3 regions of the Pseudovibrio sp. SCP20 genome follow, and region 1 is predicted to be linked to each of the others. Evidence: riboswitches for the same ligand, from Rfam matches in the RefSeq annotation. Region 1 holds a riboswitch; each other region holds the start of a gene.
What was found. Region 1 has a riboswitch for cobalamin ahead of AC3CB2_RS14520 (energy-coupling factor ABC transporter permease). Riboswitches for the same ligand answer to the same signal wherever they lie in the genome.

Region 1 (10,497 bases):
GCCCGCAAATGCGGGCCTTAATTCTTTTTAGAAAGCAGTACTTAGCGGGTAAGTGGCTTGTACTTGATGCGGCGTGGGTCAGCAGCGTGTGCGCCCAGACGACGAACCTTATCTTTCTCGTAGTCTTCGAAGTTACCTTCAAACCACTCAACGTGGGAGTCACCTTCAAAAGCCAGCATGTGCGTTGCCAGACGGTCGAGGAACATACGATCGTGCGAGATAACCACGGCACAACCTGCGTAGCTCTCAAGAGCGTCTTCCAGCGCAGCAAGGGTTTCGGTGTCAAGGTCGTTGGTCGGCTCATCGAGCAGCAGCACGTTAGCGCCAGACTTCAGAACCTTCGCAAGGTGCACGCGGTTACGCTGACCACCGGAAAGGTCGCCAACTTTCGCCTGCTGTCCTGCACCTTTAAAGTTGAAGGAAGAACAGTATGCGCGAGAGTTGATCTCTTTCTTGTCCAGGTAGATAACTTCAGCACCTTCGGAAATTTCTTCCCAAACGGTCTTGCTGTCATCCAGCTTATCGCGAGACTGATCCACATAGCCAAGATGCACGCGCTCACCAAGCTCAACCTTACCACTATCAGGAGTTTCCTGACCGGTCAGCAGCTTGAAGAGGGTTGATTTACCAGCACCGTTTGGACCAATCACACCAACAATACCACCGCGTGGCAGCTTGAAGGACAGATCGTCAATCAGCAGGCGATCACCAAAGCCCTTGGAAACATTTTCAACGTCGATCACGTTGTTACCAAGACGCTCACCAACCGGGATCATGATCTGCTCAATGGTTGGCATACGCTCTTCCTGAGCAGCCAGCAGGTCGTCATAAGCCTTAATACGGGCTTTGGACTTGGTCTGGCGGCCTTTCGGAGACATACCCATCCACTCTTTTTCGCGCTTGATCGCACGAGAGCGAGCCATGTTCTCACGGCCTTCCTGCTCCATACGCTTGGTCTTTTTCTCAAGGTATGTGGTGTAGTTGCCCTCATATGGGATGCCCTGACCGCGGTCGAGCTCCAGAATCCAGCCAGTCACGTTATCAAGGAAGTAGCGATCGTGGGTGATGATCAGAACCGAACCCTTGAACTCACGCAGGTGACGCTCCAGCCAGTGAACAGTTTCAGCGTCCAGGTGGTTGGTTGGTTCGTCGAGCAGCAGAAGATCTGGTTCGGAAAGCAGAAGCTTACAAAGCGCAACGCGGCGGCGCTCACCACCGGAAAGGTTGGTCACAGGGCTGTCGGATGGAGGGCAACGAAGCGCTTCCATTGCCATCTCTACCTGGCTTTCCAAGTTCCACAGATCCTGAGCGTCGATCTCGTCCTGAAGCTGAGCACCTTCCTCGGCAGTTTCATCCGAGTAGTTCATCATCAGCTCATTGTAACGGTCCAGCTTCGCCTGCTTGTGCGCAACGCCTTCCATCACGTTTTCAAAGACGGTCTTGTCCGGGTCAAGGTGTGGTTCCTGCGGCAGGTAACCAACCTTGGCACCTTCAGCAGCCCAGGCTTCACCGGTGTACTCTTTATCCAGACCAGCCATGATCTTCAAAAGAGTGGACTTACCTGCACCGTTAGGACCAAGGATACCGATTTTCGCATCCGGGTAGAAAGACAGGTGAATGTTGTCGAGTACTTTTTTAGCACCGTAGGCCTTGGAGACCCCGTGCATGTGATAGATGAACTGGCGCGCCATGGACTGCCTGCATCTCCTGATCTGTGTAAACTAAGAATTCTCTGGGAAGCACTCATAGTGGAAGCTGCGCCACGGGGCAATCCATAACACTTCAGCGAAGATCAAATCCGCCGCTTTTTTCTTCCAAAATCAGGATTTTTGCAAAGCCGCCAGCTTCGCGAAAGCAAGAAAAAGGGCAGCGAGTAAAAACCGCCGCCCCTGCTACAAGTAAACCCGTAGAAACTTACGCCATCTTCAGCTGCGGAACCACGGTAAGAGTCCGAACCACAGCGTTGTCTTCAATAGCCTTCAGGCCCTTCACAGCAATGAAGGTCACAACCGGCTCAAAAACAACAATTGCCAGATAAGACAAGGCAAACTGCGCCCATGCTGTAAATGGTGTTGCCACTTCGCCAATCATCAGCCAGAAGCCAACCATGCCAGTCACACCAGCATAGTACATAGCATCCAGCTTCAGGATCTGAGCAAAGCTCAGACGTTTGGTCAGGTCTTTGTCAAACAGCTGCTTACCACCCAGATAATGAACGGAAATCAGCGGCAGCATCAAAGACAAGCTGTTGACGCCAAGGTGGTACATGTCCTGCGGGTCGAAAGCGAGCGCCTGAAACAACAGACCAATCGCAAACCCTAGCAGAACAGGTGTAAAGCCGAGCGTCAGATACATCGCCATAGCCCCAATAAAATGAAGCTCGGACGGTCCGACAGACATATGGAAACTCTGCATGAAAATGGAGAAGAAACCAGCAGCCAAAAGTGTTTTCAGCGGAGTAAGCGGCTCTTTCAGAAATTCAGAGATCTGCTCTTTACAGCCCCAAACAAAAACGCCGACGGCACCTGCATTGGCAGCAATAACCTTGGCCGCAGAAACGTAACCCGGTTCAATATGCATTTAATATGCTCCTCTTCGCACCCACCGTGCGGTTTGAGTTTATGTTGTGTCGGGCAGGTTTCCTGGCTCATGGCTTTTGCATCACTCGCCTTCCCAGAGATCATCTCCAGTGGCTTTTATGAGGAACGCACCACGTAACAGTTGCGGGGGCAGCTGCGGCTCGGGCCCATCTTTGGTCATCCCTACCGCATTCCCTTTTCATCCAAGAAGCTTGGCTTCTATAGAACCCAACAGCCGGAATATCGTAAATTCCAGGAGAAGACACAACTAGAAATAAGAGGAGGTTGGGAAAACGCTCAACTCCTGAGGTTTCTACTCAGAAGAAGCCACTACAAGCTGCAGGCAAAAAAAGAGGCGTGTACCCGGTGGTACACGCCTTTAAGAAAGTTGACACTCCCCCATCCGAGTGCCAGCCGAAGCTGCATTTAGAGATATCAGAGTGCCCCATCCCTTCATTGATCTTCATCAAAATAAATAAAATTACTTCTGAAACAGCAGAAATTATTCATTGTTACAAAACTAGTCAGTCCTTCAATCGATTAAAACTAGAACAACTCAAATATATCTCTGAGAGACCTCAACGAAAGTCTCAGTATTTTTTACTAATTCTTACTCAGGCTGGTCACAGAGGGAGCCTGCCACGAAAACTTCCTGAGCCAATGTCTCTCTGGTGAAATCACAAAGCTCCATGAATCAACCTTTCCAGAGACCTTATCTGGAGTTGTGCCGGAGGCTTCCTGTACCCCACTCTGGCCAGACGCAATCTGAATTTTCAAAGTACCCTCGCCCTTCCCTGCCAACTTCAACAATCCCAGATCTGTCTGTGTCCGGCCCAGAAAAACCGTAGGTGCTGCACCAATCCGATCCCAGATCGCACGCGCCAACTTCAAAGACGGGGTTTCACTGGAGGTCGCTGACACTTCAATAACCCGGAAACGCGGCAGACCATAGTTCAGCTCCACCATGGTGCGATCCACTTCATGATCACCAAAGCTCAGCACCCAGATTTCGAAGTGATGTTCTTTAAGGAAACCCACCAGTTCCTTTAAAGGCTGATAGGCGAACTCCCGATACTTGGCACCAACCGCTTTCGGCCCGTTGAGGGACAAATGAGCCCGCACGCTTTCGCTGTAGTCAGCGAAACTGCCAAGATCTCCGTCAGCATTGGGTGGTACGACCTTATTGTCAGCGCTCTGTACAGCGGTACTCCACAATGCCCCATCGCCCACAAGCACGGCCACTCGGTCTTCCAGCGCCACGAACTCCGGGCTTTCCGTCCGCCCCATGCGCTCAATGCTCTCAATAATCCCGTGGCGTGCTGTGGTGGAACTCCAGCTCGGCAGGATGTTATCCCGCTCACCACCGGTTGGCTGCATGACTGAAACTGCGGAGTATAAAAACAAGCTGGACCACTGCATCGCTCAAGATCACCCAGAAGCTGTTCAAGCAAGATGGAGACCTACAATGCACATCAATTGCCCATAAAAAATGAACTAAATGCAGTTGTGAAAAGAGAAGAGAATCATGATTGACGGGCGGAATCTCTTTTCTCTCAACTTGAAGACAAATACGAGTATTCACGTATATAAGTAATTTCAATCACCGAAACTTTTACTTACAATTTTCATCAATTTGCTTTGAAAGCGTCAGATAAACGTCATATACGCCTCTCTTTTCGATACTTTTTAGGATGAAACCCTCAACTCCCTAGAATTCTTAATAAATGCGCAACAATTTCAAACAATTATGCCCAGGAATTTCTTGGGGTACCAAAATGCATTTCCGAGCCCTTTTACTTCCAGTATTGCTCTTACTTACGCTGATTGGTTTATCGTTACACTTCATGTCGGTGTCTTCGTATGCGTCAATTTTTGATCCAGCGAACACCAGCTTTCAAGGCTCGTTAAATCAGGCAGAACTCCTGACACAGCAGCAGAACCTATGGACCATTTTGTCCGTGGGATTATTTGCGCTTGGTGTTCTTGGAATACTTGTCGTGTATTCCAGCCTGTTCATTCAGGAACGCATGCGGGCATCTCGCTTTTTCAACCGCGCATTGCTTCTGATCGTAATCAGCTCTGCGGCATGCTTGTTGATTGACACCACTCTGAACCTGCCGGATGTCACAGCTCAGCTGACCCTTTGGCAGTCAGAGGTCGAGTTCATCCCTCAGAGCGAGGTCCATGCCGCAGCAATCCACGCCGCAATGGCCGCCATGATTGCAGTGATCGCATACTTGCCCCTGTCACATCAGCTCACACTCCGCGCAACCATCATCCTTGCACTCTCAGTTGGTGCTGTCATCTACCCAGCCTACCTGAAAGGCGTACAGGGGCTGCTCTTACATCCAATCAGTCAGGGCACTGTTCTTTCAGTAGGTTTTGAGCAAATCGGAGGTGGAACGGTCGTCACCCTACTGGCAACCTTTGTGGCATTCTCCGGCATTTTCGTCACCGGCATCAAGAACTCGCCTGCACTGCCTGAGTATATCCTGCGCAATACACAAAACTACAATGTGCTGCAGATCAAAGCTGGTGCAGCTCTCATGGCTGTCGGTGGCATTGGTTTTTCAGTTGGCAACACAAGCATTTACTCTGGTGAGCTGGGCGCTGCGATCTACAACGTTCTGGTCGCTGCGGGCATCTCTGTTGCCTTGGGTGTTCTCTTTGGCTTCTTTGCGCCAAGAAAGGTAATGTATCCAACTATTCTGCTGAGCCTGATCGGCGGTCTTGCATCGGCACTTGGAAATGCGCAACACCTGACGATCGAAGGCGTAGCAGCCTTATCACTCGTGGCCTCCGCCCTTTCAGTCACAGCTGCCCGTATTGTCTTCATCCGAACCAAGACCCACAAAGTCACGATCTACTACACGAGCCTCGGAATCGGCTCATTAGTGGGCCTCTTTGGCTACACTCTGGCACTTCCATCAGATAATGTTCTGGCGGGCTGGACCTTCGACAACTTCGTTCTCCAAGCCGTTGGCGCTTCTCTGACGTCCCTTTGGGCCTTTATGACAGGCCTGATCCTGTTCTCAGTCTTCAAGTACTCTGGCATGTTCCAGAAAGCCGATGAGATTGATCTGAACGACTCTCCAATCGTCAGCACCATCAGCCAGATGGAGAACCTGATCGGCAAGTTGGTCTGGCATGACGCCAAGTTGGATGAGCGCCTACCAGTTCGCGATACAGACCCACAAGAACGCCTCGCCTCCCTATTCAACTCATTCCTCGACAAGCTGCAGAGCGATGAGAAGCGGCGAAAAATCAGCGAAACTTCAGACAGTAAGCAGCAGGAAGAACTCAGCAAACTCGCCACATTCGCTGAAGGCGCATTCGAAGGTCTCGCCATCTCAACTGACGGTATCATTGTCGAGTGTAACCACGTTCTCTACGAGCTTCTCGGCTATTCCGCAGGCGAAATGCGTGGCTCCAGCCTGCTGTCTCACGTGGCCCCGGACTACCGCGAGAAAGCCCGTGCAGCCATTCAGGCCAATGAGCCAACACCGAATGAAGTCATCCTGCTCAGCAAGACTGGTGAGCGCATTCCGATAGAAGTGCGTGGCCGCTTGATGGAGGTGGGAGACGAGAACCTCCGCGTCTCTGCAGTGCGTGACATGCGCAAGCAGAAGGAAGACGAAGCCCGCATTCTGCACCTTGCCCAGCACGACATGCTGACGGGTTTGCCGAACCGAACCTACTTCCGCGAGCGCTTCCAGCAAGCTATCGAAAACCAGGCTAGCGCAGAAGAAACCATCTCCGCCGTCATGGTTCTCGATCTGGATCGTTTCAAGGATATCAATGACTTATACGGCCACCCCGTCGGCGACAAACTCATCCAGACTGTCGCCCGCCGTCTCAATGCCTGTGTCACACACCACGACACCGTTGCCCGTCTGGGCGGAGATGAGTTCGCGATCATTCAGGTCAATCTGAAGACAACGGCAGAAGTCGGTCTGCTCACCAACAAGATCATCGAAGTCCTGTCTAAGCCAATCCATGTGGGCAACAACATCACGATCAGAACCAGCGCCAGCATCGGTATCGCGATTATTCCGGAGCATGGGACCGATCCTGATGAGCTGATGTCCAAGGCGGACATTGCCCTTTACGAGGCAAAAGAAGCTGGCAGAAACACCTTTGCGTTCTTCGAAGACAAGATGGAAGAAGCCATCCTGCTGAGAAGAACCATGGAAGGTGATCTGCGTAACGCATTGGAAAATGAAGAACTTCAGCTTCACTTCCAACCACAGGCGCGCTCAGACACCCGTTCCATCGTCGGCTTTGAAGCACTGCTGCGCTGGAACCATCCGGAGAAAGGCCTGATCGCTCCTAACAACTTCATACCGGTTGCGGAAGAGAGTGGTCTGATCATCCCGATTGGTCGCTGGGTGCTGAACGAAGCGTGTGCGCAGGCGTCTCAGTGGCCGGAGCGGTATCGTGTAGGTGTGAACCTCAGTCCGGTGCAGTTCTGTGATGAGTATCTTATTCAGGAAGTGGAAGGCGCACTGGCACGAAGTGGCCTGACCCCGGAGCGCCTAGAGCTTGAAATCACAGAGAGCGTCCTGATCCACGATGACCGCCGCGCACTAAATACCCTGAGACAACTCAAGGAGTTAGGTATCACCATCGCGCTGGACGACTTTGGTACCGGCTACTCTTCCCTCAGCTATCTGCGCCGCTTCCCGTTTGATCGCCTCAAGATCGACCGCAGTTTTGTCAGTGGGGTAACTCAGACACCGGAACTGGCAGCCATCATCCGCGCCGTGATCGATCTGGGACAGGCTCTGGGTATGGAAGTCATCGCCGAAGGTGTTGAAACTGAACCAGAATTAGAGCTGCTGCGCAATGAATCCTGCGATGAGGTGCAAGGCTACCTGATTGGCCGTCCGCAGATTATGGATGGAGAAACAGCGAAGCATGTCAGCAATGCCAATCTGGAAATTCAGGCGCTGGACCAGTACATCGCTGCGCTGCAGGAAACTTCTCTGAAGCTAAAAGAGAAGGAAAAACAAGCAGCTATGCAAAGTCAGGAAATGAGTGATGCGGGCGACTAAGCCCGCACTCTTCTAGCAAAACCGCAAGAAGCCAGCAGGACTTATCACCACCCTGCTGGCGCATTCACCGCCACGCGGCTGCGTCCGGCACCCTGCCTAACCACCTGAACCTGAACCGGAATTCGATCCTTCAGCGCTTCCACATGGCTAATGACACCAACTTTTCTCCCCTGCCCCTGCAACATCTCCAGCGCATCAATGGCAAGATCGAGGCTTTCTGCGTCCAGTGAGCCGAAGCCTTCGTCGATGAAGAGCGTGTCAACGAACGACTGACGTCCCTCCAAACCAGACAGCGCAAGAGCGAGGCTGAGCGAAATAAGGAAGCGTTCTCCGCCGCTTAGCGAGCGGGTGGAGCGTGGTGTGTCGCCCATATCACGGTCGATGACGAAGATGCCGAGACCGAAATCAGCCCGTTTCAGCTGGTACCGTGGTTTAAGCTGATGCAGCTGTTTGTTGGCAAGCTCCACCAGCAAATCGAGAGTAACACCCTGCGCCACCTTCTGGAATTTGGAGCCATCCGCAGAGCCAATTGCCTCAGAAATCGCGCCCCACGTCTTGGCTGTCTCCTTCGCCTCCAGCAGCAAACCCATGATTTGTTGGGCTTTTTCCCGTGCTTCAGCATCCACGCGCAGCTTCTCTGAAAGAACGCCGCGCTTCACTTGCAACTCAGAAAGCGCCTGCTTGGTGGCCTCCAGCTGAGAGGATAACTCCGGCTGCAACTTATCCGGCAAGGGCTCTGCCTGAACCGCTGCCAGCTCCTTTTCCCAAGTCGAAACAGCAGTTTGCGCTGCAACGTAAGCATCATCCAGCGCCTTCAGTTCAGCCAGCAAAGCCTCCAGCTCGTGAGCGCTCCTCTCCCGCAAGCCGTCATAGGCGTCTTTCGTCAGCCCCAGCCCCGCAAGCTCAGCATTTAGCCTTTCCGCACAATCAATTAGCGCGGCACCTGCCTTCGCCTCTGCATCCTTCGCAGCAGCCAGTCCAGCCTCCGCACGGCCAAACTCGGCCTTTGCGTTGCTATGTGCGTTACTTGCGTTTTTTATGCATTCTTTTGCGTTGCTATGTTTTTCAGTGAATGCTGCACGATGCGCCCCGGTCGCCATGCCACCCAGCAGCAATTTGCGCTCCGCAAACCGCTCCTGATGCAGCGCCCGAAGTTTCTCAAGCTGCCCTTGCAAGTCAGCGGCAGTCTTAGCAAGGCCACCATGCCGCTCGCTCAAACCACTGGTCTTCTGCTCCAGTGATTGCAGCGCGGCAGACGTTGTCCCCTCCTGCTGCTCAAGTTGTTCCCACGTGCTGATGCGGTCCTGCAAGCTCACCTTCAGCGCTGGTAACTCATCACCAAGGGACCCAAACACCATGCCACCAGCCAGCAGCGTTTCGCTGAGCCGTTGCTCCAATCGCAACCGTGCCTCAGAGTTCTCGTTGTGACGACCCTCAACACCGGAAAGTTCCACCTTGATGGAAGAAACCTCTTCAGCTTTTCCAGCCTGATCCCCCGCCGCTTTCTTATGTGCATCACGCAGTTCACGAAGCTTGGTTTCCAACTGCTCCAGCTCTTTGCGCAGCTCATCGTCCTGAACAAGCACTGCGCGCAAAGCATCGGCTTTGGACGTCACCTGAGCCAGCACCGTATCCAGCAACTCTGGCGTTTCAAGCAAAGCATCCAGCGCAAACGACAGCACGAACGGAGCTGCAAGCAAACTCCATTGCTGCTGAGCGTCTGCCTCAAATGCAGTCGTCTCTGCTTCAAACCGCTCCGCCTGCTCCAAAGCATTTTTCTTTGAAGCTTCGCAGGCAGCAAGCTCTCGCTCTATATCGCTTAGGTTTCGCTGCGCAGCTGTGCGAGCTTCTTCCGCTTCCTTGCGCTGTAGAAACACGTCGCCGAACAGCGCATCCAGCGCAGCCCGGCCCTCCTGTGTATCTACGGGGTGATCGTCAGAGCCACAAACCGGGCAAGGTGCATCTTCAACCAATCCGGCGCGCAGCAGCTTTACCTGATCCCCTTGCGCCGCTTCAGCAAGGGTGGAGAGCCCACGCGCTTTTTCGAGGGCTTCGTCGCGAAACGTCAGTTCCCGGGTCGCTTTCTCCTTGGCTTCCTGCAGGCCTTCCATCTGGTCTACAAGCTTCTGCCAGGTCGCACTTTCAGCCTGCTTGTTCCGCTTGGCCTTCACGAAATTGCGAGAGGTTTCCTGAAGTTTCTCAGCCCGCTGACGGAAAGCAGAAAGTTGCTCCATGCTCTTGCGGGCATCGTTGGCGCCAAGAGCGGAAATCTCGCCTTTCTTGGAGGCAACATCACTCTCACAGCCGTCTAGATCAGACGCAAATTGCGCCAGCTCAGCGGAAAGCTTGCTTTGGATCTCAGTGAGTTCGTTCTCACGCTTGCGCATCTCAACAAGGCGTTCAGCATCCTTGGAAAGCGCAATCTGAACCCGGTCATACTCTTCCAGATCGGCAAACAGGCTGTCCCGGCGCTCTTTCAGCACTTTGGTCGCACTCAGCCGGGCCATCTGCTCTTTCACAGTGGCCTGCAAGGCTTTCTGCTCTTCAAGAGATTTGGTGTGTGCCGCCAGCGCATCTTCCGCTTGCTTGGCATCCAGATTGGCCGCATCAGAGCGTTCGCGCAGCTGCTTGCCTTCCGTTTCCAGCTCACCCAGCTTGGTGTCCAGCTGCTCAGCAGCACTCCACTCTGGTGTCAGCTTGGTCAGCTCAGCTTCCAGCTCATTGAACAGCGCATCAGCCTGCTTGGCCTGCTCGTCCTTGGCAGCCAGATCCGTACGCGCAGCTTCCAGCATCACCAGGCTTTTTTCAGCAGTTGCACGCGTGCCAGCAACATCGCGCTCCGCATCCACCACGCGCTGGTTCAC
Region 2 (10,497 bases), on a different contig from region 1:
ATCATTCCGGCTTTTAACGCGGATAACGCGAAAACACCGGAAGCTGTCAGCTGATGAAAACAGGCCGGGCTCCACGTGAGCTCGGCCTTTTCTCTATCTATTGCAGAAAAACAACAATCATTAGAGTGAGCTGTCGCATCACAACTTTTCTACCAGAGTTTAGCTTGATAAGAGCACGTTGTTTTCGTAGGTGCTAACTTACTTATTAGCTGAGCGTGTATTTAAGGCTCGGCGCCTATGTAATTTTGGAAAAGAGTATGGCTAAAGCTTCTGAGGCAAAAGGTAAAACACGAATTCAGATGGAAAAGACCGAGAAGATCCTCGCTGCGGCGTTGGATGTGTTCTCAACCTATGGATTTCGTGGCTCTACGATTGATCAGGTGGCTCAGCAAGCGGGTTTATCCAAGCCCAACCTTTTCTATTACTACGACAGCAAAGATGCCATTCATGCAGAGCTGATCGAGCGTCTGCTTTATGTGTGGCTGGATCCGCTGCATCAGCTCAACCCTGAAGGCGAGCCGATTGAAGAGATCTGCGCGTATGTGCGACGCAAGCTGGAGATGGCGCGCGATTATCCGCGTGAGAGCCGCCTGTTTGCCAACGAGATCCTGCAGGGTGCTCCACGCATCAAATCTCTGATTGCTGGACCATTGAAGTCACTGGTAGACGAGAAGACCGTTGTTATTCAGGGCTGGATGGACGCTGGCAAGATTGCGGAAACAGATCCTTACCATCTGCTGTTTTCCATCTGGTCCACCACACAGCATTACGCTGACTTTGACAGTCAGGTGCAAACGCTGCTACCTGCGGACAAGTCCAAGGACCGGTTCAAAGAAGCAGCGTCTTACTTGGACCGGATGTTCCGCAAAAGCCTCGCGGCTGAATAAGTTAGAGGCCTAAAGACGTGTTGTGGGGGTGATGACTGGCCCCTGCTCCGTTTCCAGAATATGCGCTTTGACACGGTAGACAGCCTGAACGCGTTCCTGTGTCAGCACCTCTTCCGGTGAGCCGTAAGCGACCAGTTTGCCTTCTTTCAGCATTGCCAGACGCGTGCACAGACGGGCGGCGTATGTCCAATCGTGCAGGCTGACCAGCATGGAGGTGCCTTGTTGCTGTAGCTTCTGGAAGATTTCCCGAAGCTCCAACTGGTGTTCCGGGTCCAGTCCTGCAGTTGGTTCATCTGCAATGATGAGTGGTGTCTTCTGCATCAGAGCACGCCCCAGAAGTGCGCGGGCTTTTTCACCTCCAGAGACCTGAAGAATGGATTCTTTGCGGATTGACTCCAGGCCAAGACTTGAGACGATTTCTTCTAGTTCTGCTTTATGTTTAGGAGTACGAACGGAACCGCCAATGGCTTCGCAACCTAGCGCCAAGATGCGTTCTACAGACAAATCCCATGCTACATCCCGCTCCTGCGCCATGTAAGCAACATGCTTTGATAGTTGGCGGGCGGAGATGTTTTTTAGAAGCCGATTGTTGTAGCTAATCTCTCCATTTGACGGGATGAGCCCGACCATAGCCTTCATCAAGGTGGACTTGCCTGATCCGTTTGGACCGATCAGACCAATAATCTCACCTTTCCCAATCTCCAGATTGATTGAAGAGAGGATGTTTTTTGGCCCGTAACTGACGGAAAGGTCTTTGAGTTGTAGCAGCATCAGATCAACGCCCTCCGCTGTTTGATGATCAGCCAGAGGAAGAACGGCGCCCCAACAATGGCCGTCAGGACACCCAGCTTCAGGTTGGATTGAGGGCCGAAGAGCTTTACCGTGATATCAGCAAGGGTCAGCAGGCAAGCTCCTGCAATCGCACTTGGAATGAGGAGACGTTGCGGTTCTCCCCCGACCATCTTGCGCAGCAAATGCGGAACAATCAGGCCGATGAAGCCGATTGTGCCGGTTACCGCTGTCACAGCACCGACACTGGCTGCAGTTCCGGCAATAGCACAAAAGCGCAGGCGAGGCAGTGAGACGCCCATGGTGTGAGCGGTTTCTTCACCTAGCGACAGAGCATTGAGTCCCTTACCGGTGATGAGCAACAGTGCCCACCCAACCACGATAAACGGAGCAATGATGTAAAGGTGCTGCATGGATCGATCATTCAGCGAACCGAGCATCCAGAACACGATTTCCATGGCTGCGAAGGGGTTCGGAGACAGGTTAAGCGCCAAAGACGTGAGCGCGGTGGCGATGCTGGAAATGGCGACACCTGCAAGGATCAGTGTCAGCGTCTGCCCTCTTCCCCCAGCCAGCATGGGCAGCAGAACAGCAGCGATTGCAGCCCCAAGCAGAGCGAATGCTGGGAGTGCGTATGGCATGGTGATGGTCAGGCCGGTGTAGATTGCAATGACGGCGCCAAGGCTGGCGGAGGAGCTGACGCCGATCAAGCCTGGCTCTGCAAGTGGGTTGCGCAGAAGGCCCTGGAGAACGGCTCCAGACAGGCCAAGCGTAGCGCCGGTGATCACCCCCAACAGCGCGCGCGGTACGCGGATCTCCCAGAAGACGATGGAAACCGGTGTCTTTTCTGCAGAAAAGGCAGCCTCAAAAAGCTGCGTGACTGTCAGGTCAGCAGCACCGATCATGAGAGATGTCAGGAACAGCGCGACTGCGATCAGGCTGAGGATTACGATCAGCGGGGCATCTGGATGCTTTGTCATTCAGCTTGTGCCCCCAAGCGTTTGGATTGATCAGCCAGTTTCTCTATGGCTTCGGCGACGAACGGCAGGCCGCAGATGGTATACTTGTCTTCCACCAAAACGCGTCCCCTGTTGCCGAGTGTTCGTTTCAGAGCCGGATGAGCCAGCAGTTCGAATGCCAATGCAGGTTTGTCGGAGAACTGAGTTCCCTCAACAAGCAACTGAGGGTCTTCCAGGATCAGCAGTTCAAGCGGCAGTTTGCTGGTGCCTTTCAGGCCAAGGTAATTAGCGATGTTCTGCAGGCCTGCTGTCGTGATCAGCTCATTGACAAGGCTGCCGTCCCCAGCGGTGTAGCCGTTGGCGTAGTAGACCCCTGCCCGTGCTTTCTCATCGGGCTGCGCTTCCACAAAACGCTGAACGGTAGCCTCAAACCGGCTGGCCAGTGCCTCAGCTTTTTGCTCTTGCCCCAGTACCTTACCGAGACGACGGAGTTCCTTGGCAATATCCGGGATGGTGCGCACCGGCGGAACCTGCACCACGGTGATACCAAGACCACGCAGCATCTGCACGGTGGTTTGATTGGTATAGGTGCCTGCGATCACAAGATCTGGGTTCATCAGGTAGATCTCTTCCGCCCCGCCAAAGTTGATCGGGTAGGCTTTCGCCTCTTCATTCATAACGGAGAGCGTTGGGTCCGATGCCAATCTGGAAACCGAGACAAGCTGCCCCTCACCTGCGAGCAACATGGAGAATTGGTCGGTGCACAGGTTCATGGAAACAACCCGCTTGGGTGCACTCACTCCACTCTCATCTGCACGGGCTGCTGCCGGGCTGATAACCAACGTCATCAGCAGTGCGGTCTGCATGATCTTTTTGATCTTATTTCGCATTTAGACCTTTTGAGCAGCGTGAGAGTTTAGAACGCAGCATCGGGCAATACTGAAGATAACAGAGAATGCCGCCCAACTTTTGCTGAGCGGCATACTTAATCAGAAACTGGCGCTAACACCAGCGTAAACGGAAAGGCCCGGTGTCTGATAGCCGTTGATTAGTTCATACTCCTGATCCAGCAGGTTCTCACCACGAACATATAACTCCACCTCCTCGGTCACATCATATGAGGCTTTTGCACCTAACAAGAAGACATCTTCCATATCCACAATGTTGGGCCAATCAGAGCCAAGATTTTCACCAAGGTAGGTACCATTAACGTTCAACGAAATATCATCAGTCAGATCATAATTCATACCTACGGACAGATCGTGAAGAGGAACATGAGCTAAACGTTTCTTATCAGGACCAATAGAGTAGGTGTAGGTATAGCCAGCAGTCAAAACCAAGCGATCGATTGGCTTATAACTAATTTCCAACTCAACCCCTTGACTGCGGGATGTCCCTTTTATCTGATTATACTTACTGGTCGAGCGGTCATAATCAATCAAGTCATCAGTCATAATATTGAAGTAAGTTGCAGACGTTGAAAGCTGTCCATCCAACCATTTCTTATCTATGCCAAAATCGAAGCTAAGGCTTTCTTCTGGTTCAAGATTCTGATTGCCATAGCTGGGGTGATTAAGTTCGTAAAGCGAAGGAGCTCTGAACCCATTTCCGACACTGGTTCGAACTCTCAGATCTTCATTAACTTCATAAGAAGCAGTCAAACGTTTCGAAACAAAACTGCCAAATTCACTATGCTGATCAAAGCGCGCAGAGCCAGCCAAACTCAGCCCATTAAGTGGTTCGATCATTAGTTGAAGGAAAGCGCCACCAATGGAACTGCTGTCATCGATCGGATCATTGGTTTTTGAGAACTCTTTAGACCAATCTCCCCCGAAGTTGAGCTTTGTCTTTTCGCTAACATCGTACTCACCAAGGTAGTCAAGCTTAACTTTCCGTCCTTCAAAAACAGAGTTCTGTTTGGACGCATCCTCAAAATCCTGTTCTCGCTTGATATCTGTAACCTGTACCGAAAAGTCAGAAAAGAACCGATCGTCAAATGCAAGGTAGTTCGCACCTACCTTTCCTGAAACTTGCCGATAATGCATGTCATCTTTAAGGTTCGGTTGACCGGGGCTATCAAGTTCGGTGATACCTTTGGTGCCTCTTGCCGCGAAGTAAAGATTGAGATTTTCAGTTAGATCGTAGGACCCTTTAGCTGTCAGCGTCGTATTCTCGTAACCATCATCATCCGCTGATTTACCTTTTGGGGAAACCGCACTAATCCCACTCGTACGAAAGTGCTCTACGCCCAAAGCGATATCAGCGCGATCAGTTGCCCCTCGAACACCATATGAAACACTTTTGGTATCGTAAGAACCTACTTCAACTCTTCCGGATTGTTTAACCGTTCCCGCCACCGCACGCTTAGTTACAATATTGATTACACCAGCAATCGCCTGCCCACCATAAAGAGCACTTTGAGAGCCCTTGAGTATCTCAATACGTTCTACATCTGCGAGTAATATATGTTGAAACGCTGCCGAAGGCCGCGCGCGCGTTGGATCGGTTAGATCCAGGCCATCAACCGAAACTTTAATGTATCTACCATTTTGACCTCTCATGCGAAGAGTAGATAGTGTACCTGCTCCTCCATTTTGCGTGAGAGAAATGCCCGGGAGCTGCGCCAGATAATCCTGAACAAACGTAGCGCCGTCGTTTTTCAGGTCTTCTTCGGTGACGACGTGGGTTGTGGAGCCGACTTTGCCGGCTTCGGTTTCCGTTCTGTTGGCGATGACGATGATTTCGTCGAGATCAGCTTCCTGCGCAGTTGATGCGAGGGTTGAGCTGAGGAGTGCTGAGAGAGCTACGCCGGACTTGAGGGTAGCTGCGATCCAAGATGTGTTACGCACGAGTTTGGTCCACCATTCACAGCAGCTTTCAGAACTGCCATGCTGTTGATTGCATTGTGCGTCTTTGGAGAAATCTACTCTAACCTCTTGAAAAGAGGTGTGTTTGATTGCCGGTCAGACGCACTGTGAATGTCACCTGAACGGAATACCGCCCCTTAACACGCCCCGTGCTTTGGGTGAGTGACTGCATCTGGCAGGTCTCCTGGCTTGCGCGTCCTTACTGCTGCTCCGCCTTCCCAACACCGCTTTAAACAGCTGTATCAGTGGCATGTGTGAGCAACAACTCTACGCTTACAGTTGCGGGGGCAGCCACGGCTTATCCGATAGGACCGTGTTCCCTTTTCATTTTCATCTGATCGATAAAAATACCAAATACACGGCTATTGATCAGATTTCAGGGGCTTCCGTCAACTGCCTCAGCAAGGAACTTGATAAAATTCGACCAATTGCTGGGTAAACTCACAGAAATTGCAAGTGATTGTTCCACTACCAGATCTTGCGATGCGGTCTTACTTGGCCGCACCTGCTTGTGGTGGTTAGATGGAGTATGATCTTTCCTGCTGATTAGCTCATGAAGATCAGTGCACAGCCAACAATAACGAGGAGTGCTCCGATCCATGCGCCGATGGCTGGGAACTCTTTGGTCTGCCACCAGAGAACCGGAAGCATCATTGCTGGCGTTGTTGCGGAAAGCGTTGAGACGATGCCTACTTCGCCGCCACTGAGTGCATAGAGGATCAAGGTCATACCGATGCCCATGCCAAGCATGCCGGACAAAGATGCGAGTGCGACGATCTCTTTGTTGATCGGGTTTGCAAGGCGGAATGGACGGCCTGGCAGGTAGAACAGCGCCAGCAAGCCAAAGGCAGCGATGGTGCAGCGCATGAGGGAGATCGCGACAGGGTCAGCACCACTTTCCATGACAGGGCGGATGATGATTGAGCCCACGGACTGAGACAAAGCCGCCAAAGTGCCGAAGAGGACGCCGATCACGACCGGACCTCTGATTGCTTCCCATTTATGCAGTTGGTCTTTGCGCTTTCCGAATGCGATGGCGAGGATAACGCCGACAAGAACGCAGGCGATGCCAATTACGGCCTGCAGAGACAGCTCTTCGGAAAGGAACAACCAGCCCAGTAGCGCAGACATAGGTGCGTTCATGGAAAACAGAATGGCTGTACGGCGCGGCCCCATGCGGTTGAGGGTGAGGAACAACAGTGTGTCACCCATGAAGATGCCGATAAAGCCAGACAAGAAGATGAGTGATGCATGGCTAGAATCAACGGTGTTCCAGGTGCCAGTTGCCAACACATAGGCGCCCAGAAACAGCACAACAAACCACATGCGCACACAGTTGAAGCCGATGGCTCCTAAATGCGCAGCAGGTTTTGCAGAAATGAGACCACCGATGGCCCAGGTGGCAGCAGCACCGAGCGCGGCAACTTCGAATAAAAACATGGGGTGACCTAACCGACGAAACTACGGCCTTGGCGTAGATAATTTTGAAAACCTAAACAGCTCTAAAGCCCTTGGATTTGTCGTGCAAGCTAAGTTTGGTGATATTTAGAACAGACCAACAGCTATTCAGGCAATAATGTTTCCAGTCTCAGCAGAAATACAAATGACAGCCGTTAACAAAGTTGCTTTCAAGTGATCGGGCACAATCTTGAACTTTCTACGTGCATTCGTTAGAGCTTCTACGTAGGGATTACATTGCTGTTCCTGCCTGATTTGCGTTTTGACGCTCTCTCCGGCTCCTTTGGTGACCTGTTCTAATCTGGAGATTTTCCATGAAAGATATTGAAATTGCCCGCGCAGCAGACATGAAACCAATTGCGCGTATCGCTCAAAATCTGGAGATCCCTGAGGATGCTCTTGAGCCCTATGGCCGCTTCAAGGCTAAAGTGAACCTGGATGAGATGCCAGAAGTGAACAGTCGGCCACATGGAAAACTCATACTTGTGACTGCTGTCTCCCCTACTCCTGCTGGTGAAGGCAAGACGACAACGACGGTTGGCCTTGGTGATGCACTGAACCGCATTGGCCTGAAAACAACCATCTGCCTGCGTGAACCTTCTCTAGGGCCCTGTTTTGGGATGAAGGGCGGCGCTGCTGGTGGTGGTTATGCCCAGGTGGTGCCGATGGAAGATATCAATCTTCATTTCACCGGCGATCTGCATGCAATCACCGCAGCTCATAACCTGCTTTCTGCCATGATCGACAACCACATCTACTGGGGCAATGCGGAAAACATTGATCAGCGCCGTATCGTGTGGCGCCGTGTGGTGGACATTAATGATCGTTCACTACGTTCCATCACCACTGGCCTTGGCGGTGTGAGCAATGGATACCCAAGCGAGTCTGGCTATGACATCACCGTTGCCTCTGAAGTGATGGCGGTGCTGTGCCTGGCAGAAAACCTGCAGGATCTTCAGGATCGGCTTGGCCGATTGTTGATTGCGTATCGTAAAGACAAGACACCAGTTTACTGCCGTGATCTGAAAGCAGATGGTGCGATGACGGCTCTGCTGAAAGATGCTTTCCGTCCAAATCTGGTGCAGACGCTGGAGAACAATCCGGCCTTTATTCATGGTGGCCCGTTTGCGAACATCGCACATGGCTGCAACTCTGTGATCGCGACCAAGACAGCCTTGCGCCTTTCCGATTATGTGGTGACGGAGGCAGGATTTGGTGCAGACCTTGGTGCGGAAAAATTCTTTAACATCAAATGTCGCCAAGCTGGTTTGACACCAAATGCGGTGGTAGTTGTGGCAACTGTGCGTGCCTTGAATATGCATGGCGGCGTTGCCAAGAACGCGTTGACGGAAGAGAACATCGACGCACTTGAAAAAGGCATGAGCAATCTGGAACGTCACGTTAAAAACTGCCAGAGCTACGGCGTTCCTGTGATTGTTGCCATCAATCGCTATGGCCCTGATACGGATCAGGAAATCGCCACCATAATGAAGCGTATGGAGAAACTTGGTGTAAAGGCCGTTCCGTGCACACACTGGGCCAATGGTTCCAAGGGCACCGAGCAGCTCGCAACTTCAGTTTCAGAAATTTTGCAGACAACTGAATCTGACTTCAAGCATCTTTATGAGGATGATCTGGGGCTTTGGAAAAAGATCCGCCGCATCTGCAAGAAGATTTATGGTGCCTCCAAGGTCACTTGCGATCAGTCTGTGAAGGATCAGCTGAAGGCCTATGAAGAGCAAGGCTACGGGCATCTTTCCGTTTGTATGGCAAAGACCCCCTACTCCTTCTCGACCGATCCATCCTTGCTCGGGGCTCCTACCGACTACAGCATTCATGTGCGGGCGGTGAGGCTTTCAGCGGGTGCCGGGTTCATCGTGGCCCTGACGGGTGACATCATGGTGATGCCGGGTCTGCCACGCCATCCGGCTGCGGAAACCATTGGACTTGATGAGAACGGTCAGGTTGAAGGGTTGTTCTAATCCACGTCAGACCGGTGTGGACCTCTGCGAAAACGGTCCAGATAGACAGTTGATTGCAGATCATCGCGGTCATAGTCCCGGTAATGCCCAAACTTGAAGTATTGGGTATTACCGGAGAACTCATCGTTACCGATGTAACCGGTGACACGGGCGATGAACCTATCGTTGGCCCAGATCTCGATGATCCCCTGCCCGACACGGCTTCCCTTCACCCGATAGCGCATATCGACCCAGCCGTCAGTGGGATCTGGCAGCACGGGATCGTCGGAGAGTTCGATCTTGATGCCGGGGTAATCTGAATAGGTTTGTGGATCTGCCAGAAACGGGAACTTGGAAGTATCCTGCGTTTCAATTGCCTTCTTCAGCTCTTCCAAAGTGAGCCCACTGCCAAGGAACTCGTCCGAGGTGCGGGTCGCATCATTTCTGTTACGAAAGCCCTGACGATCCAAACTCAGCATTTGCTGGAGTTCACGCGAGAAGCCTTTGAAATCCTGCTGATAGCTGCCTTCAGCCTGTGCGACCAACTTGCGTGTATCGTTGTGCTGCACGGTTATGTGAAAGACACCGTTGTCAAAGCGTTGCGCGAGAAATGGGCTTCCGCCGGAATCTTCTTTCCATTGACCGATCACCCATCGGGTTGAGCCTGCAGGCCAAACTGTTCCATCGATTTTGAAGCTGAACGAATACCAAACCTCATCTCCAAAATCGCAGCGCTTCTGGCGGGCTTCCCAAAGTTCGTTTTTGAGATTGCCTTCCGAATCCAACTCATCATCACCGAAGACCGTGATTGCCAGCGCATGGCCGCCATCGCGCACCACATCACTTTCAATCTGGAAGTTTTCCGGCTTGTTCATCCGGTGGATGTCCCAGTTTTCCGGGCTGGGATACTCGTCGAAGTCATCGATGATGACAGCACACTTGGTTTGACGCATCTGGTCAACGTGTAGACCTCCACCTTGCTCGGGCGTAACGATGACATCCTTTTTTTCGGGGGGCTCATTTGCGGGTGTTCGATCATTTGCCAAGGAAGCAGCTGGCAATATCAGCAGGCTCACTCCGGCAAGCGCAGAAATCAGCAGATTGTGTTTTCTGAAGGTGGTGCGTCGATCTGAACCCGGCATCTTTTCTCCCAAAGGTGCGGTGCTGGATTAAGTACAGATCAGATCAATCTAGAGAAGAATTCTTGCTGCCTTTACAAAAGGCCCTTGGGATTTTTCAAAGGATTTGACGAAAATCCTCAGAGCACTGCCGCGTAGATGATGTCTTCGGCCTCTTCCAAAGTCATATCAACAATCTTTTGGGAGAGTGAATATGGGAAGCCAGCCCGCACAAGACTGGCCAGTTCCTTGTCGCGGCGCTCTTCTTTTGGCTTTGTGCGCCATGGGCCTAGTCTGCGACGTTTGGCATAGGAGATGGCGGCGCGCTGGTCGTCGTGCTCTTCATCATCAAAGGCAGTCTGGATGTTTTCGCCAGACACACCTTTAGCGCTGAGTTCCAGCTTGATACGGGACTTGGACTTGCCTTTGACCGTGCCAGACCTGATTTTGCTTTGGGC
Region 3 (10,497 bases), on a different contig from region 1:
GATACAAGGCTATGCTAACATTTCAGCGGCAAAACAGCATAGTTCTGCCACATAACCCATTGGCAAGTGGATCACCTGTGATTTATGAAGGGCTTTTATGACGTATTGGAGCAAGATTAAATGATAAGCACACCGGAAGGACAGTCGCGACTGTTAGACCCGCAGATCAAGCTGGATACGCTTGTCCGTCTGCGTTGGTTGGCGGTAGCCGGACAAACTGTCTCTCTGTTGGTTGTGCACTACTTGCTCAACTTCCCGCTGCCAATTGGCTACAGCTACGTTCTGGTCGCCGCCTCGGCTTGGCTCAATGTCATCCTGAAAATCCGCTGGCCATCCAGCACGCGCATCTCCAAAAACGCAGCAGCAGCACAGCTGGCCTACGATATCATCCAGCTCGGCGGCCTGTTCTACCTCACCGGTGGACTGGGCAACCCGTTCTGTTTCCTCATTCTGGCACCTGTTGTCGTCTCCGCGACCGCGCTGTCCTCCCGCAACACCATCATCCTTGGCGCGCTGGCTGGCGCAGTGGTAACGCTGCTCACCGCCTTCCACATGCCGCTGCCGTGGTACGATGGCACCCAGATCGATCTGCCACCGCTGTATCTCGTCGGCGTCTGGTTCTCACTCATGTGCTCCATGTTCTTCATGGCCACATACTCCCTGCGCGTCGCAGAAGAAGCTCGCCAGCTCTCCAACGCGCTGGCAGCCAGTGACATGGTTCTGGCTCACCAGAAGCACCTGTCTGCGCTGGATGGCCTTGCAACGGCCGCAGCGCACGAACTGGGAACCCCGCTGGGCACGATCTACCTGACCGCAAAAGAGCTCTCTACGGAGTTTGAAAAGGGCGACCCGCTGCGTGAAGATGCTGAACTGGTTTATTCTCAGGCTGCCCGCTGCCGTGAGATCCTGAAGAAGCTCACCAGCCTCTCCAGTGATGCCGATCAAGTGTTCCAGCGTATGCCGATCTCCCTGTTGCTCTCGGACGTCTCAGAGCCTCACAGAGGCCTCGGCATTGAAATCAAGGTCAAGGCAGAAGGCACTGGGCCAGAGCCAGTGGGTGTCCGTGATGCTGCCATCAGCTACGGCCTCGGCAACCTGCTGGAAAACGCTGTAGACTTCGCGGAAACCACGGTTCTCTTTGAGGCAAAGTGGGATGAGAAGTTCGTCGAAATCTTCATCGTAGACGACGGCCCGGGCTTCGCACCGGAAGTTCTCGCTCGCATGGGTGAGCCATACGTTTCCAAACGCTCAGCGCCTGCTATCTCTGAGGATGGTGAAGAAGAGTTTATAGATGACGGCGAGCGCCAGTCTGGCGGCGGCCTTGGCCTCGGCTTCTTCATCGCCAAAACATTGCTGGAGCGCTCAGGCGGAAGAGTGAATTTTCATAATCGAAAAGATCCGGAGCACGGTGCTTTGGTCCATATTCGCTGGCTGCGTGAAACCATGGATCAGGGAGCGCAAACTCCAGAATCCTGAGAGTAAATCTCTAGGTATCCTAGTAAAAATACTTTAGCGAAATCTGGCTATAAAAGCCGTTGGGAACTTCCCTTAACTGAAAAATATACTAAAGTGGCCTGTGAATACCGTAGATTAATCGGACCTGCAAAATGACAGAACCAGAAGTTGCACCTCTTGGACGCCTTCTAATCGTTGATGATGATCGTGCTTTCCAGCAGCGTTTGGAACGTGCGATGCAGAAACGGGGTTTCCACACGGAAACCGCAGATGGTGTTAGAGAAGCGCTGAGTAAAGTTGCAGCACAGGCACCTGATTATGCTGTCGTAGACATGCGCCTTGAAGATGGCAGCGGTCTGGACGTGGTTGAAGCCATCCGCATGAAAAAGCCGGACGCGCGCGCAATCATCCTGACTGGCTATGGCAACATCGCAACCGCTGTAACCGCCGTAAAACTTGGCGCGATTGACTATCTCGCGAAGCCAGCTGATGCCGATGATATTCTGGCAGCGCTGACCCGCCGTCCAAACGATAAAGCTCCGCCACCAGAGAACCCAATGTCTGCTGACCGGGTTCGTTGGGAGCATATCCAGCGCGTTTACGAACTGTGTGACCGCAACGTTTCAGAGACAGCCCGTCGCCTGAACATGCACCGCAGAACGCTGCAGCGCATCCTGGCAAAGCGCGCACCGCGCTAATCCGGAACTTACTGCTAAAAACACAAAAGCGCGGCCCAAACCGCGCTTTAATTTTGTCTGTATGTAGGAAAGAGAGCGAGCTTTAGCTCTTCTCTTCGCTCTCAAGGCTGTGCTTCTGGATCAGCGGCAGCTGCATCATGGTGAAAACCATGGTGATCGGCATGAAACCAAAGACCTTGAAGTCCACCCAGAAGTCCGTTGAGAAGTTGCGCCAGACAAACTCGTTGATCAGCGCCAGTACAAGGAAGAACACACCCCAGCGCATGGTTAGCTTCCGCCAGCCTTCCGCATCCAGCTTAAAGGCGCTGTCAAACACATAACCCAGCAGAGACTTACCGAAGAACAGGCCACCCAGTAGAATAGACCCGAACAGGGTATTCACGATGGTTGGCTTGAGTTTGATGAACAGTTCATCCTGCAGATACAGCGTCAGCGCACCAAACACGAGCACCACCACACCAGAGACCAGCGGCATCACCGGCAGATGACGGGTGAGAATGTAGGAAACGGTAAGGGAGATGGAGATCGCAACCATAAAGGCAGCTGTCGCAATAAAAATTGGTTGCCCGAGAGAACCCAGCGCAGGGAACATCTCTGCAAGCTGTTCGCCTCTGGAGTTGGCGATGAAGAAAACGCCCAATGGACCGAGCTCTAGGGCCAGCTTCAAGAGTGGAGAAGGTTCCTGGCGCTCAGTGGTTTGCGTAGAGCGTTCTGAATTCATCTGCAAAGGCTTCCTTTTGTTGCTTTTCTCCCGACCTGAGAGATTTAAGCAGCAATTTTGCTATTAAAAGGGCAATTAAGAGTGAAATTGCAAAATCGTCAAGTTTAATGGCACCAATTGGGCCGTTTTGCGCCCCGAAAGCCTTAATTATGCGTTCAACTGAAACATCTAAGAGGCGTTCAGGCTGAAGCAAATACAGCAGTTTCGAGTGAGGACGAAAGGCTCTATGTCGATTACATTAGATAATTTAAGCAATTTATTAGAGCAATTAAGGCTGCGAAATTCGTTACCCTATGATTTTTCTTGCAAATCCCAAATTGCAAAAAGTAAAATTTATCAATTAGTTCGGGATGAGTTTGCGTCGACATAATATTTTGAATCTCATATTTATTAAAATGCTGCGCATTTTCATGTGCAGTGACGATACATCCAATTTTATCTGGAACGACATATTATGAGCACCACCCTTAAATGCCTCGCGGCTGCACTTCTGCTGAGCGTTTCCACTCAGTCTGCCTTTGCTGGTCCTATCAAAGATACAATGATCAAGTACGCGACCATTGCGAGCTTTATTGGAGCAGAAGAAAGCTGCGGCCTCACTATTCCTGATGCAAAGGGCAAAGCGCTGATGAACGAAATCAAGAATGAAGATGAAGGGGACCTCATGACTGTGATCATGATGTCTATGGTGCATGAGCAGGCTGTTCAGAAGATCAAAGACCCTGCAGCTCGTGAAAGATACTGTTCTGAACTGATCGCTGAAGCACGCGAGCAGGGCGTTATTGACTAAGTCAATTGCACTGTACATGCGTATCGAGCCGGTTGCTAACGCCGGTAGTATCTAACGACTATACGTAGATACGCGTTCCTAGGGCGGTGTTGATTAAGGTTCAGCACCGCCTTATTTGCACTTTAGAGCCATCAACCAGCTACCGCATCGCCAACATAATCCCGGCAATTCTAAACACTAGAATTTCATTTCGTCCGCAACTCCTGAATGAGTTATGCTCTGTGCAGGTGGGAAATCTGGAAACGATAATGTTTAAAGGTCTTTCTAAAATGGCTGTTATTGCAATTCTTCTGGTGGCTCTTGTGGTGGGTGTCACAGTTAAGCTTATCTGGCAAAACTCCAAAGTGCCGGAGTATGTCGGCGTTCATGATGGGCAGTTTGCGCCGCTTCCGAATTCCCCCAATGCTGTCTCCTCTCAAGCGCAGGATGCCTCCCGCCATGTGGACCCCCTGCCCATGCTCGCTACATTTGGCGCAACGCAGGCTGCCCTCACCAATACGCTGGAGGAGATGGGCAAGAACAAGATCAGCAAGGTGGATGGACCTTACCTCCACGCCGTCTTTACAAGCGCTCAGATGGGCTACAACGACGATGTGGAGCTCTGGATTGATGAGCAGGACCGCGTCGTGCACTACCGCTCCCAGTCCCGTGTCGGTTACAGCGATATGGGTGCCAACCGAGCTCGCTACGACCGTTTCCGCAGCATTTACTCCACCTTTGCAGAGGGCGAGAATTGACTCAGAGGCAACTAACACACCTGTGAGTGTCGCTGAGTCAATATCCCCTTGAAATGACTCATGATTTCACGAGTTAGGGCAAGGCAGAACTGACTCTGCGGGAGATAAACCGCAGAAATCCTGAGACTCACAAATCTGTAAGTTGCCAAAGAGTCTGAGGCAGCTTCAGCTCACCGCTCACTTGCAGCAGTGGCTTTGGCATTTGAAGAAGATGAAACTCGGGTTCTTCTGCAGCTTCTCATAATGGACCGGAGATTTTTCCTTCATCTCGGCTGCTGGCATCCCTTCGCGCAGGTCCACAACGCACATCCCGGCGCTGGAAAGCCACCCAAACAGCATGGAGAGAGGGCGACGGTAAAAGCTCACCTTCACCGGCACGCCAATGGTGTTCCACTCCTCCGTCACATGCTCCTGGCGCAGATAACTACCGCTTGGAGAGCACTGCGCATCAATCAGCGGATGGTGCGTTGAGAACACGAAATAGCCGCCCGGCTTCAGTACCTTGCCAATGTCGGAAAAGAGTTTCCCCAGATCCTCAATGTAATGGATCATCAGCGGGCAAATCACGATATCAAACGTGCCCTCCAGCTTGTCTGGCAGTCCGTCGGAAAGGTCAGAGGTGTAGCACTTCACGTTGTCGTCCAGCTTCTCTTTCACCAGCTTCAACATCTGCTCGGATTCATCAATGCAGGTCACATCCGCGCCGTGGTCATACAGAAATTGCGCATACACTCCCGGCCCACAGCCTAGATCAAGAACCTTCAGCCCCTGCAGCGGAGGCAGCATGCCAAGCAGTGTCGGGCGCTCCAGAAGAGCGTTGTAGATATTCTCCTGAATGGCCTCATCATATTGCTCGGCAAAATCGCTATACAAACGAGATGTCATTCACGTACTCCGCATCAAACACATGTTCCCGAAACAACCTCTGTTCATCACCTAGGAATATGCGACAAAACCATAATTAAAAGCAGCCGGAACCAACCGGAATAAAAGCAAATTCCCTTCAAAACCGCTTGTTTGCCATGCTGCCAGAGCGGCCTTGTATGAGTCTAACGCGAAGAATCTGTGTCGCGATCACGGCAGGCTCAGGCCAATATCACAACAATTGCGAGATACTTGAGCCCTTGAAAAACGGCGAACTAGCGCTTTTCTCGCAGCAGCCAGATAAAGAAAATGCCGCCCACAAGTCCGGTGATGATGCCAATTGGCATATCTTCCGGCTTCATCAGCGTTCGTGAAAGCACATCCGCTAGCAACAAAAAGATCGCTCCGAACAAGGCCGAGATTGGGATCAGGCGCCGATAGTCACCCCCCACAAACAACCGCACAATATGAGGCACCATCAGCCCTACAAAGCCGATCATGCCCGAAAACGCTACCATCACCCCGGTAATCAGCGCGCTGATGACAAAGGTCTCCAGCCGGAAAGAGGCAACGGAGATGCCCAGTGTTGTCGCGGTCTCATCTCCAATGGTCATGGCGTTGAAATGCCCGGCCCGCAGCCACAGCCACGTCCCGCAAAATAGCAGAACCGCCAGCGGATAGAGAAGATGCGTCCATTGTGCCAGACCTAACCCGCCCAGCATCCAGTAAACCACGGTGTGCGTGGCCCGCGGGTCCGCCAGAAAGATGAGAATGTTCGCGCCCGCCATCAACACAAAGCTCACCGCAACACCTGTCAGCACCAGCCGGTCAGCGCTGGTCGCACTGGTGAACTTGGCAACACCAATCACCAGCAGCGTCGCTCCAAGAGAACCGAGAAACGCCAGTAACGGCACCGTAAGCAAGCCCAGAAACAGCCCCGTATGCAGCAGCGCCAACACCGCCCCAAACGCACCACCAGCGGAAATGCCGATCAGATGCGGGTCCGCCAACGGGTTGCGGGTCACGGATTGAAGGCAGGCACCGACAATGGAAAGCCCAGCCCCCACCATTATTGCCAGCAGCGCACGGGGCAGGCGGATCTGCCAGAGAATGTTCTCCCGGCCCAAAGACCAACTCGGCTCCACCAATCCCGGCACCAGTTTGTTGACGAGAACACCCCAGACCGTCTCCATGGATACGGAAACCGCGCCAACGGAGACAGCAAGGCAAACCGAAAGAACCAGCGCAGCCAATCCCACGCAACAGATTTGCAGCATATGAGGAGAACGGCCCTCATGCGGGGCAACGACAACGCCGGTTCCTTCGCTCATGTTAGTTCCCCCAGAATGCAGCAGCGAGCTTCTTGATCGCTTTGATGTTCCGTGGTCCCGGTGTTGCCTCTGCATACTCCAGCGTCACGAACCGGTCGTTCTTCACTGCATCCAGCTCCGCAAAGGCTGGGTTGTTGAGCATGAACTCACGCTTCTGCTCAGCAGTCACCTCGCCATAGTTGACGATCACGATCATCTCTGGGTTCGCCTCAACCACAGCTTCCCAGTTCACCCGCGCCCAGCTTTTCTCCAGCGTGTCCAGCACGTTGGTGCCTCCGGCCGCTTCAATCATCGCAGTTGGCATCGCATAACGGCCCGCAGTGAATGGAGAATCCTCGCCACTGTCATAAACAAACACGCGCAGCGGTGTGTCAGAGGTTTTCAGACCCGCTTTGAACTGCACCAACTCATCACGATAAGACTGCACCAGCGCTTCTGCTCGTGCTTCAACACCAAAGATGCGGCCAAGGTTCAAAAGGTCGTTGTACATGTCATCCATGGAAACCTTAGGCTTCTCGCCAAGGTGGATGCAGCTCTCGGTCAACTCGTAAACCTTGATGCCAAACGGCTCTAGTGTTTCTGGTGTCACCTCGCCGCCAACCTTCATCCCGTAGTTCCAGCCCGCGAAGTAGAAGTCCGCATCAGCGCCAATCAGCACTTCCTTGCTTGGGTATTTCGGGGAGAGTTCCGGCAACACAGCCACCTTGTCGGTCAGCTCTGCATCCAGCGTTCTCCAGCCAGAAACGCCGGTGTAACCCACCATATTGTCCTGCAGCTCCAGCGCCAGCATCATCTCTGTCAGGTTGGAGTCGTTGGAAACGGCCCGTTGCGGCACACCATCAAACGCCACGGTGCGATTACAGCTTTGTACGGAAACCTCTGCCAAGGCAGCCGAAGAAGAAAGCAGCGCTACAGCCAGCGCCAAACCAAAGTTTTTCATGAAAACAGTCCTTATGAGTGAAGATCAAAAGTAAGGAGGGATTGTTGCCGGGCCATCAGCTGATCACGCGTGGTCCGCACCTGAAACGCCTGCGAAACAAGGGCAGGGGAGAGGATCTGTTCCGGCACCCCAAAGCCCAGCATCTGCCCGTGATCCAGCAGCAGGATCTGATCACACACCTGTGCTGCCATGTTCAGATCGTGCAAACTGGTGATGATCGTCAGATCCAGCTCTTCAATCAGCTTCAGTATTTCCAGCTGATGGCGAATATCCAGATGGTTGGTTGGCTCATCCAATATGAGCAGCTCCGGCTCCTGAGCCAGAGCCCGTGCCACCATCACCCGCTGCCGTTCCCCGCCAGAAAGCGTGCCGAACAACCGCCCGGCCAGCCCATCCAGCTGCAAAGCATGGATCGCACGATCCACCACCTGCCGGTCATGTTCGCCAGAAGCCGCCAGCCCGCTGCGATAAGGCGTGCGCCCCAGCTCCACAATCTCACGCACCCTGAGAGCAAAATCTGTCGGCTGCTCCTGCAGCACTGCTGCCACCCGCTGCGCCGTCGCCCGAGCAGAAAGAGACCAGATGTCATCGCCGCCAATGCAAATTTGCCCGCTCATCGGCTTGTTGAAGCGATAGAGCAGCCGCAGCAGCGTCGATTTCCCAGCCCCGTTCGCACCCACAACACCAAGGGTTTGCCTCGCCGCCAGCTCAAAGCTCAGAGGCTTCAGAACAAGCGCGCTCTTACGCTCCGGCGCCCAGGAAACCTCGCGAACGGATACAGAAGCCGCGCTCATGACAAAACATCCTTGCGCAGCTCAGCCCTCGTCGGACAGCCTAAGCCATTGAAATGAAAAGAAACAGGATCCAGCATTCAACCACCCCACCTGAGTGAAACGCTACATAGTCATAAATATAACGTTATAACGTTACATCAATTGTCGAATCCTGAAGTAAAAGTCAAGCGCACGCGTGCGCAGGCCACCAGCGGCTCGCAAAACGATCCGGGATAAAGTTTAGTTTGTGAGGAAAAAGGTCTCATAACGCCCTCCGCGCTGCAGCGGGGGCAAATAGAAACCGGATATGTGAGAGGCTTGCGCCAATGCAACCATTATGGCCTCCTTCCGGGACGCCCCGCCCGGGTTGAAGTGAAACATAATGGCAGGTCTCCTGACTCGCGGGTCCGTGCTCAGCCAGCCTTCCCGGATCTCTCCAGTGGCACGCTTGGCTTCGCTAACCGCTTACAGTTGCGGGGGCAGTCACGGAATTGGCGCCTGTTGGCTACACCGCACCGTGTTCCCTTTTAATCCCGGGGCCTTTCGCTCCCCAGAAACCATCAGCGCGCATACTGAGTTTTACGGCCCCCAATTGCAAGAGTTTTCGAAAACAGACCTGACGCGCTGTTGATAGCAACTGTCAGCACTACACGTGAGGTGCGCACACATTTTGGCAAAACCAGCCCAAGTTTTCCGAGGTTTTCACTTGTGACAACCCCTTGCTAGGCTCTTAGCACTGACCAAACTGAGACTGCTTGAAGTCAGCAACTATGACCATCCAGATCGCAATAAGTGAAAAGACATGAAAACAGTCATTAAAAAGACTTCGATAATCTTGGGTGTCTTTGCTACCTGTTTTGTAGTTTCGGGATGTTTGCTGACTGGAGCTCTTCTTCCGGCCCCTGGGTATACGGAGATTGTGAAAATTGACCCATCAATGACGAACCAGGAACTTACCCGTAAGTTACTGGCTATCTTTAGAAATCACGGTATAGCACCGTGCGCATGGGCAAGGCTAAGCCCGGAGTACTTTGATGCTGTCAATTACTCAGCTGACTATAGATCGCTGAATGACTGCATTTGGGTAGCCTATCATCAGCCAGAGCAACCAAAAGTGAATGCCGATGAGGCAACTATAGTCATCGGAAGTTTCCCTGAGTACAATAACAATGTAGCAGGCCAATCCGCGAGATTTCGAAGACTCAGTAATAACGAGTTGGAGGTTACAGTAAAGGGACAAGGTGCGTACTATATGAAGCTTCCCAATAAAAAAATCGCTCAAAAATTTGCGCGGATTATAAAAGAAAACCTTCGTTAGCTGTCCCAAACATCCCGCCTCCCCACCACCGTCATCCCGGACAAGCGCAGCGCAGATCCGGGACCCAGAGTCGTGAGCACAGACCCAAACCACAGCTCAACCGCCTCACCAAACACGCGCAAACTCAGCCATCCACATCCCTGTAAAAACTGTCAGTTTGACAACCTGTGGTTTTCATTCCACATTCATACATGAGGCGTCGAAACCTCCTTTAAGACAGCGGTTACCGCTCCCGTCACTGGCGGATTTTTTGTGCCTGCTTTATAGGTAGCGCGCAAACCCTTTGCTATGAGCGGGAGGGCGGTGAATACAACACCTCCTTCGGGGGGGAATAAACTCGCCTGTCTGTCTTACAGGTTTCGAACCTCCCGCTCGCCAGCGGGCCGTCGAAAGCCTTGCTGTCCTGTGGTTGTTCAACACCCTAAAGACAGAGGGATTGAGAATGAACGACTCCGCATGCGCATGTAGCGCCACAAATACTTTCCAAAATGAAATTGACGAAGTCATCGTCGCTGTCTCGGATCTGCAGAACCTCTCGTATATTCAGCACCTTGTGCTGACAGAGAGAATGCAGCACTCCAGCGAGCGCGATGCCCTGTTCACTCTGCATCACGCCTTCCGCGATCGCCTCGAAGTACTGGAAAAAAGCTGCGGAATGTTAGAGCGGGTCGCTCATCCGCAGCCAATAAACACAAAAGTTCCGCTTCCTGATTAAGCCGTACTGCCCTTTGCTCGCGTGCTCAATCCTCAAGGCCCATCGCATTCAAGTGAGGCAGCAGCCCGGCAGCAAAGAAAAGAGCCAGCCTCATGTTAGGGACTGGCTCAGGAAATGGCTTGATCGTGCAATGCGCTCAACGTGATCGGTAACCC

Region 2: it holds a riboswitch for cobalamin, as region 1 does, so the genes downstream of both, AC3CB2_RS04310 (TonB-dependent receptor plug domain-containing protein) here and AC3CB2_RS14520 (energy-coupling factor ABC transporter permease) in region 1, are expected to answer to the same signal.
Region 3: it holds a riboswitch for cobalamin, as region 1 does, so the genes downstream of both, AC3CB2_RS09840 (ABC transporter ATP-binding protein) here and AC3CB2_RS14520 (energy-coupling factor ABC transporter permease) in region 1, are expected to answer to the same signal.

Annotation. Positions count from the first base shown of each region.
Region 1 covers NZ_JBYMDH010000003.1:411,288-421,784, forward strand. Annotated here, with positions in the region: gene ettA (energy-dependent translational throttle protein EttA) at 42-1,691, opposite strand; gene AC3CB2_RS14520 (energy-coupling factor ABC transporter permease) at 1,915-2,580, opposite strand; cobalamin riboswitch at 2,616-2,826, opposite strand; gene AC3CB2_RS14525 (acid phosphatase) at 3,183-3,998, opposite strand; gene AC3CB2_RS14530 (EAL domain-containing protein) at 4,538-7,633, shown strand; gene AC3CB2_RS14535 (AAA family ATPase) at 7,678-10,497, opposite strand, start outside.
Region 2 covers NZ_JBYMDH010000001.1:937,663-948,159, reverse strand. Annotated here, with positions in the region: gene AC3CB2_RS04335 (TIGR03842 family LLM class F420-dependent oxidoreductase) at 1-54, shown strand, start outside; gene AC3CB2_RS04330 (TetR family transcriptional regulator C-terminal domain-containing protein) at 258-887, shown strand; gene AC3CB2_RS04325 (ABC transporter ATP-binding protein) at 897-1,658, opposite strand; gene AC3CB2_RS04320 (FecCD family ABC transporter permease) at 1,658-2,656, opposite strand; gene AC3CB2_RS04315 (ABC transporter substrate-binding protein) at 2,653-3,525, opposite strand; gene AC3CB2_RS04310 (TonB-dependent receptor plug domain-containing protein) at 3,625-5,484, opposite strand; cobalamin riboswitch at 5,660-5,872, opposite strand; gene AC3CB2_RS04305 (DMT family transporter) at 6,049-6,942, opposite strand; gene AC3CB2_RS04300 (formate--tetrahydrofolate ligase) at 7,275-8,942, shown strand; gene AC3CB2_RS04295 (heparin lyase I family protein) at 8,939-10,063, opposite strand; gene AC3CB2_RS04290 (regulatory protein RecX) at 10,180-10,497, opposite strand, start outside.
Region 3 covers NZ_JBYMDH010000002.1:287,223-297,719, reverse strand. Annotated here, with positions in the region: gene AC3CB2_RS09880 (ActS/PrrB/RegB family redox-sensitive histidine kinase) at 121-1,476, shown strand; gene AC3CB2_RS09875 (ActR/PrrA/RegA family redox response regulator transcription factor) at 1,608-2,153, shown strand; gene AC3CB2_RS09870 (septation protein A) at 2,236-2,874, opposite strand; gene AC3CB2_RS09865 (hypothetical protein) at 3,329-3,664, shown strand; gene AC3CB2_RS09860 (DUF1499 domain-containing protein) at 3,913-4,401, shown strand; gene AC3CB2_RS09855 (class I SAM-dependent DNA methyltransferase) at 4,579-5,286, opposite strand; gene AC3CB2_RS09850 (FecCD family ABC transporter permease) at 5,541-6,542, opposite strand; gene AC3CB2_RS09845 (ABC transporter substrate-binding protein) at 6,598-7,536, opposite strand; gene AC3CB2_RS09840 (ABC transporter ATP-binding protein) at 7,548-8,330, opposite strand; cobalamin riboswitch at 8,677-8,886, opposite strand; gene AC3CB2_RS09835 (hypothetical protein) at 9,112-9,627, shown strand; gene AC3CB2_RS09830 (hypothetical protein) at 10,070-10,342, shown strand.